Regions from separate parts of the Bacillus sp. ABR genome, predicted to be linked through region 1. Evidence: riboswitches for the same ligand, from Rfam matches in the RefSeq annotation. Region 1 holds a riboswitch; the other holds the start of a gene.
What was found. Region 1 has a riboswitch for glycine ahead of gcvT (glycine cleavage system aminomethyltransferase GcvT). Riboswitches for the same ligand answer to the same signal wherever they lie in the genome.
Positions count from the first base shown of each region.

Region 2: linked by a shared signal. The riboswitch ahead of OIT90_RS00560 (amino acid permease) and the one ahead of gcvT (glycine cleavage system aminomethyltransferase GcvT) in region 1 are both predicted to bind glycine.

Region 1 covers NZ_JAOYSL010000002.1:353,394-356,817, reverse strand. Annotated here, with positions in the region: gene OIT90_RS07165 (DEAD/DEAH box helicase) at 1-1,606, opposite strand, end outside; glycine riboswitch at 1,855-1,961, shown strand; glycine riboswitch at 1,965-2,058, shown strand; gene gcvT (glycine cleavage system aminomethyltransferase GcvT) at 2,158-3,255, shown strand; gene gcvPA (aminomethyl-transferring glycine dehydrogenase subunit GcvPA) at 3,272-3,424, shown strand, end outside.
Region 2 covers NZ_JAOYSL010000001.1:117,978-121,401, forward strand. Annotated here, with positions in the region: gene OIT90_RS00550 (MFS transporter) at 1-2, opposite strand, end outside; gene OIT90_RS00555 (LacI family DNA-binding transcriptional regulator) at 442-1,461, opposite strand; glycine riboswitch at 1,726-1,805, shown strand; gene OIT90_RS00560 (amino acid permease) at 1,969-3,315, shown strand; gene OIT90_RS00565 (DUF3169 family protein) at 3,363-3,424, opposite strand, start outside.

The DNA.
Region 1 (3,424 bases):
GGGTTAATTTCTTTTTCATGTCTCCATCAGATTCATGCTGGAAGAGAATTTGATGCAACTCTGTTTCGACTTCTTCAATATCAATTCTCGTTAAAATATCATCTAAATCGCCTATGACGTTTTCGAACAGCTGAATTTTTTCATATAAAAGCTTTAAAATATGCTCTTCAACTGTTCCGTTTGTTGCCATATTGTAAATGTGGACATCTCGTTCTTGGCCAAGGCGGTGGATACGTCCGATTCTCTGTTCTAAACGCATCGGGTTCCACGGGAGGTCGTAGTTAATGATTTGATTACAAAACTGAAGGTTGATCCCTTCGCCGCCAGCTTCTGTAGCAATTAACACTTGCGCCCGTTCTCTAAATAAATCTTTCATCCAATCTTTTTTACCCCGCTTAAAGCCGCCACGAAATGGCACGGAGCTAATGCCATTTTGCTGTAGAAACCATTGTAAATAAATTTGTGTTGCGCGGTATTCGGTGAAAATAATGACTTTTTCATTTAACTGTTGAATGAGTTTGACCACTTCAAGCGCCTTTGAGTTTTGCTCCACTTGATTGATTTTCTCCATGATTTGCGCTATAGCAGAAGAGCCGAGAATATGCTTTTCTTCTTCCTGCATTTTTTTAATCGTCATATAAACTGCCTCACGGCTTGAACAGCATTCTCGTTCCAAGGTCATAATGGAAAACATATGCTTTGTATAAGACGGATTCTCTTTCAGCTTGCAGATTTCATCATACAATGCTTGTTCTGTCGGAGAAAAATCAATGGAAATCGTTTTGACATGTCGTTTTGTCCACTCGATGCCTGTGTCTTGTCTTCGGTTTCGAATCATCACTTTATTGACGAGCTGTTTTAATCGGTCATGGTCTTCAAGCTGCAAGTCCTTTTTGGCAAAGATATCTTTAAATTGATGTTCATTTCCTAGGTGGCCCGGCTTCAGAAGGGAAACGAGATTAAATATTTCTCCGATCCGGTTTTGAATAGGTGTCGCTGTCAGCAGCAGACAGAACTTCTTATTCAGGTTTCTCACAAATTCATAGTTTTTCGTTTTATTGTTTTTCAGTTTGTGTGCTTCATCGATAATGACCATATCGTAGGCAATCGATAAAATCGTGTCTCGATGCGGCTGTCTTTTGGCTGTGTCAATGGAAGAAACGACAACGTCGCACTGCTCCCACACATAGCTCTTTTTTTGTTCAACAGCATCAATATAAAATTTCGTCCGCAGCTCCTGTACCCACTGAGATACAAGGGAGGCGGGGACGAGAATAAGAATCTTTTTGGCAAGTCCACGAATCATGTATTCTTTGATAATGAGTCCTGCTTCTACGGTTTTCCCTAGGCCCACTTCATCTGCTAGAATGGCTTTCCCATTCATTTCTTCTACGACTCTTCTGGCTACTTCGAGCTGGTGCTGTAAAGGTGTGAATGCAGGCAGGTGCGCAGGAGCTTGCAGTCCCTCGAATGAATCAATGGCTGTGACTTTTTGAACCTGCGTCGCTAATCGATACATATCCCAGTTCGCCCAGGGGCCGTCTGATGAAAGCCGCTGCTGAAATTCATTTGTCCATTCCTGATCAAAAATCGTTTGAATATTCAATGTGGTCGCCTGCCTTTCTAGTAGGATCTGATAAATTGTTCTGTTTTTAAACGCTTCATTTTTTAAGAGGTCTCTAAAAGACTAGATATATGAATAAAAGCGAACGATATCGAAAGGTTATTTTAAAAATGTTAATGATTTTTCTGTTGCTCTCCATCCATTTCTAATGGTAGGATGTTGATAAGTGATCTAGAAAATAAGTCACCCATTTTGATAGTATGTCCAATAAATGTGAAAAATATGAGCGGATGATGGTATGGGGAGAGACTTGGCGGTTATTTTGCACTGGCAGGCGCCGAAGGAGCAAGCTGAATGATTCAGTGAATCTCTCAGGCAAAAGTACTCTTACCGGACGCAACTCTGGAGAGTGTTTGCTGATCGTTTTAGCAAACCACCAAAGGGGAAAACGCACAATGATGTTGTGCTGTAAACTTTCAGGTGCAAGGACAGAGACTTCTTTTTGATAAAAGGGAGCGCTCTGTCCTTTTTTGCTGTGATTTTTTTCTGAAAATTCAGCTTGCATTTGCACTAAAAAAAGGGGGAAACGATTGATGTTGAAACGAACACCGCTTTTTCATGCGTATGAAACGTTTGGCGCAAAAACCATTGACTTCGGGGGCTGGGAATTACCTGTCCAATTTTCTTCCATTAAAGAAGAACATGAAGCTGTTCGAACAAAAGCAGGGCTTTTTGATGTGTCTCACATGGGTGAGGTGGACGTCAAAGGTCAAGATGCCCTTCCTTTTTTACAAAGGTTATTAACCAATGATGTGTCTAAGCTGACAGACGGTAAGGCACTATATACAGCCATGTGTTATGAAGATGGCGGAACGGTAGATGACCTGCTCGTCTACCAAAAAGAAAAGAACCACTATTTACTTGTCATCAACGCATCAAATATCGATAAAGACGTGGATTGGCTTTTGAAGCACCAAGAGAAGGATGACGTATTGATCAAAAATATATCTGATCAAACCGCCTTGCTAGCGCTTCAAGGACCTCTTGCAGCTGACATCATCAAAGAGGTGGCGGATGAAGAGGTGACATCGCTTAAACCATTTACGTTTTTATCAAAAGCTGAGGTCGCAAATAAAGAAGTGCTCGTTTCCAGAACAGGCTACACAGGGGAAGATGGCTTTGAAATCTACTGCCAGTCAGAAGATGCGGTCCACCTTTGGTCCGCTTTATTAGAAGCGGGGCAGCCAAAAGGATTAATACCGTGCGGACTCGGTGCACGTGATACCTTGAGATTTGAAGCAAGGCTTCCGCTTTATGGCCAGGAGCTGACAAAGGATATTTCTCCATTAGAAGGCGGAATTGGTTTTGCTGTCAAAACGGATAAAGAAGCTGATTTTATCGGAAAAGCAGCACTTAAAAAACAAAAAGAAGAGGGACTGAAGCGAAAGCTTGTCGGCATTGAAATGATTGAAAAAGGGATTCCGCGTACAGATTATCCAGTCTTTTCAGGAGAAAAGCAGGTTGGGTTTGTCACAACGGGCACTCAATCCCCAACATTAAAGAAAAATGTCGGGCTTGCTTTGATCGAAACCTCAGAAGCGGAGCTTGGGGCAGAGGTGGAAGTACAGGTTCGCAAAAAGCGTCTAAAAGCCAAAATCGTCACAACACCATTTTATAAAAGAACCAAATAACGAGGGGGAATAGAGGATGAAGCACAGATATTTGCCGCAAACAGAGCAAGATCAGAAAGAAATGCTGGATGTCATCGGCGTTCAGTCGATTGATGAGCTTTTTTCAGATATCCCAGAGAAGGTGAGATTCAAAGGAGCATACAACATCAAAGAAGCCGCATCTGAAACA
Region 2 (3,424 bases), on a different contig from region 1:
ATGTTCCCACTCCTATATTTGAAACCCCTTTAAGGTCAAATTCTTTGTATACCCTTTGTTATTGTTTCCTTCAAAATGAATAATATGAAGCCCATCACAACACCCCTTATTGATGAAAAAATAATGAATATTCATCTGTTCTTCAATCAAGTACATCGTTCTACTAAAATGTAAAAAATAATAACAGCCTTGATTAGGAAGTGAAACTTCATGATTTGATCAGAATCATAAAAAATCACTTTTAACTGTTTTTTGATAGAAATAACGATAGGACTAAATAGGTATAACGATATACTAAAAGAAGCAACGAGATAAATATACTCCTGCATTTTAAATGTGTCAAGTTTATGACTTTGTGATTTAAAAAAAGAAAAATGAAACAAAGAAATAGTTGACTTGTTCAATAAAAAAAGAGAATTGCTGCACACAATTCTCTTTTCATCATGATGGAGAGGTTTCTCTAATATGAAGTTGAGGTTTTAAAATCAATCTCTGCAGCTCTTCATCCTGATCGTTCATTTTATGATATAAAAGGTTCGCTGCTTTTGCCCCGATGGATCGGGGGAATGAAGAAACAGTGGTGAGCGGCGGATGGTACATCTCCGCTTCAGGAACATTATCGAATCCAACCACATCAATATCTTCACCTGGCTGGATGCCCCGTGCTGACAGTGCTTGCATGACTCCAAATGCAACTAAGTCACTAAAACAAAAAATAGCGGTAGGAGGCTCGGGTTGATCCATCACTTGAGCGAGTGCTTCTTTCCCGCCTTCACGAGTAGGTACGATATCAATAATAAGGGAATCATCAATCGTCAGGTTTTCATCGTCATGAGCTCTTTTGAAACCTTTCATCCGCTCAATCCAAGTCGATGAGGTCTTGATGCCGCCTAAGAAGGCGATACGTCGATGCCCCTTCTGAAGAAGATGATGAATGGCCATCCAAGTGCCTTGTTCATAATCAACACCGACATAATCACATTGCACATCTGATAATTCACGATTTGCAAGTACTTTTGGGGTGCGAATTTGATTTAACTGTTTGGCTGTCCGAGCCGAGCTTTTCGAAGCTAGGTTTAAAATGATTCCGCCCACTCGGTGCTCTACCATAGTGGAAATGAGCCGCTCCTGTTTATCGACACTGTCAAAGGTTGTACCAAGTAAAACAGTATAGCCTAGTGATTCAAGCGTGGTTTGCACGCCGATTAAAAATTCCGAAATAAAGGTGTTAGAAATATCTGTGACAATCACACCAACGATATTTGAGCTTTTTGACCGCATGTTGGCAGCTACGCGGTCATATACGTACCCTAAGTCTTCCATGGATTGAAGCACTTTGTTTCGAGTGGCTTCAGAGATTCTAGGATTATTTCGAACAACGAGTGATGCCGTTGAAGTCGAGACACCGGCATGCTTGGCGACTTCCTGTAATGTGACACGCTGTTTGTTCATTTTTTTCATTTGTCTTCACCAACTTCAATGGATTGCCTAACTTTGTTCATGATCAAGAGGGATTTCTCCATCAGACGAGCCGAACATCTTTTGGTTTATTATACATGAATTAGGGGGGATTGATGAAGTGAAGACATATGGGTATCACTGTAAATCATAAAAGATTACCATTGACAGCTTTCTGATTGAGGCGTAAAATATAAAATTATTCAGAAATAGCAACATTTTAATTAAATAACGAAGGCTATGATTGCTGTGGGTCACACTATAGCAGGAGCAGCTTCTGGAGAGACCGCATGTGTGTGCGGCGCCGAAGGGTTCACAATCTCAGGCAAAAGGACAGAAGAGTACGAAATATTGTATTTGTGATGCATGGATGATGCCGTGTATTACTTTTCTCTATTTTGCTATTCTTTTATGACCGTGAGATTGGAGCGCATCCAATCTCTTTTTTTATGGACTTTTTAAAGAGTTCATTATTTCAGTATAAGATCGTGTCGTAGGAGGGTGTTAGCATTGGCACAACAAGAATTAAAACGAGATTTATCAAACCGTCATGTACAATTGATTGCTATTGGCGGAACCATTGGAACAGGGCTGTTTTTAGGCTCTGGAAAAGCCATTCAATTGGCAGGTCCATCAATCATTTTTGCTTATTTAATTGTCGGAATGGCCATCTTTTTTGTCATGAGGGCACTTGGAGAATTGCTTTTATCGAAGGCGGGCTATCAGTCATTAACCGATATTGCAGAGGACTATCTCGGCCCGTGGGCATCTTTTGTGACAGGGTGGACCTATTGGTTTTGCTGGATTATGACAGCGATGGCGGATGTCATTGCGGTCGGAGTGTATGTGCAGTATTGGTTTGATATCCCGCAATGGATTCCTGCTATCATTTGTTTGTTGATTTTACTAGGATTGAATCTATTAACGGTGAAGCTTTTCGGAGAAATGGAATTTTGGTTTGCACTCATTAAAGTGATTACGATTCTATTACTGATCGGTGTTGGAATTATTCTTTTAATCATTGGTTTTCAAACCGATGCCGGACCGGTGACAGTAACGAATTTATGGTCTCATGGCGGGTTATTCCCGAATGGTGTCACAGGCTTCTTGCTGTCATTCCAGATGGTGATTTTTGCGTATGTGGGAGTTGAACTGGTTGGCGTATCCGCAGCAGAAACAGCCAATCCGCAAAAAAACATTCCCTCTGCGATTAATAAAATTCCATTAAGAATTCTATTTTTCTATGTGGGTGCGATCTTTGTTTTACTATGTATCAACCCATGGTCTGAGCTCAGTGCATCAGAAAGTCCTTTTGTGAAAACCTTTGGGCTCATTGGGATACCAGTAGCAGCGGGGCTTATCAATTTTGTTGTGTTGACGTCTGCGGCATCAGCTTGTAATAGCGGCATGTTCTCGACAAGCCGTATTCTGTATAATCTCAGTCATCAAAAGCAAGGGCCAGCTTCCTTTGGGCGTTTGAACAAGCACGCTGTCCCGAGTAATGCGCTATTCGTGTCAACGATTGTAGTATCGGTCGGTGCACTTTTAAGCAAGCTGATTCCCGAACAAGCCTTTGGGATTGTTACCACGATCAGTGCCATTTGTTTCATTTGGGTATGGAGTATTATTTTAATTTGTCATTTGAAATATAAAAAAACACGGCCTGAACTGCATGCAGCATCTACCTTTAAAGCACCGTTCACACCTTTTGTGAATATTTGCGTTCTTGCGCTCTTTGCAGCCATTCTCGTGATCATGCTCTTCGCAGATGCAACACGTCCTGCGTTGCTATTGACACCGGTATGGTTTGGTTTCTTATTTTTGATTTATGCACGAAAGAAACGCCGTGCATCGTAACGGACGGAAAAAGCACAGCCTTTTGACAGAGCTGTGCTTTTTATCATTTAACGATTTCTAATCTTCAACACATAATTTGCATTCAAAATGATCAAAACAATCCCAATGA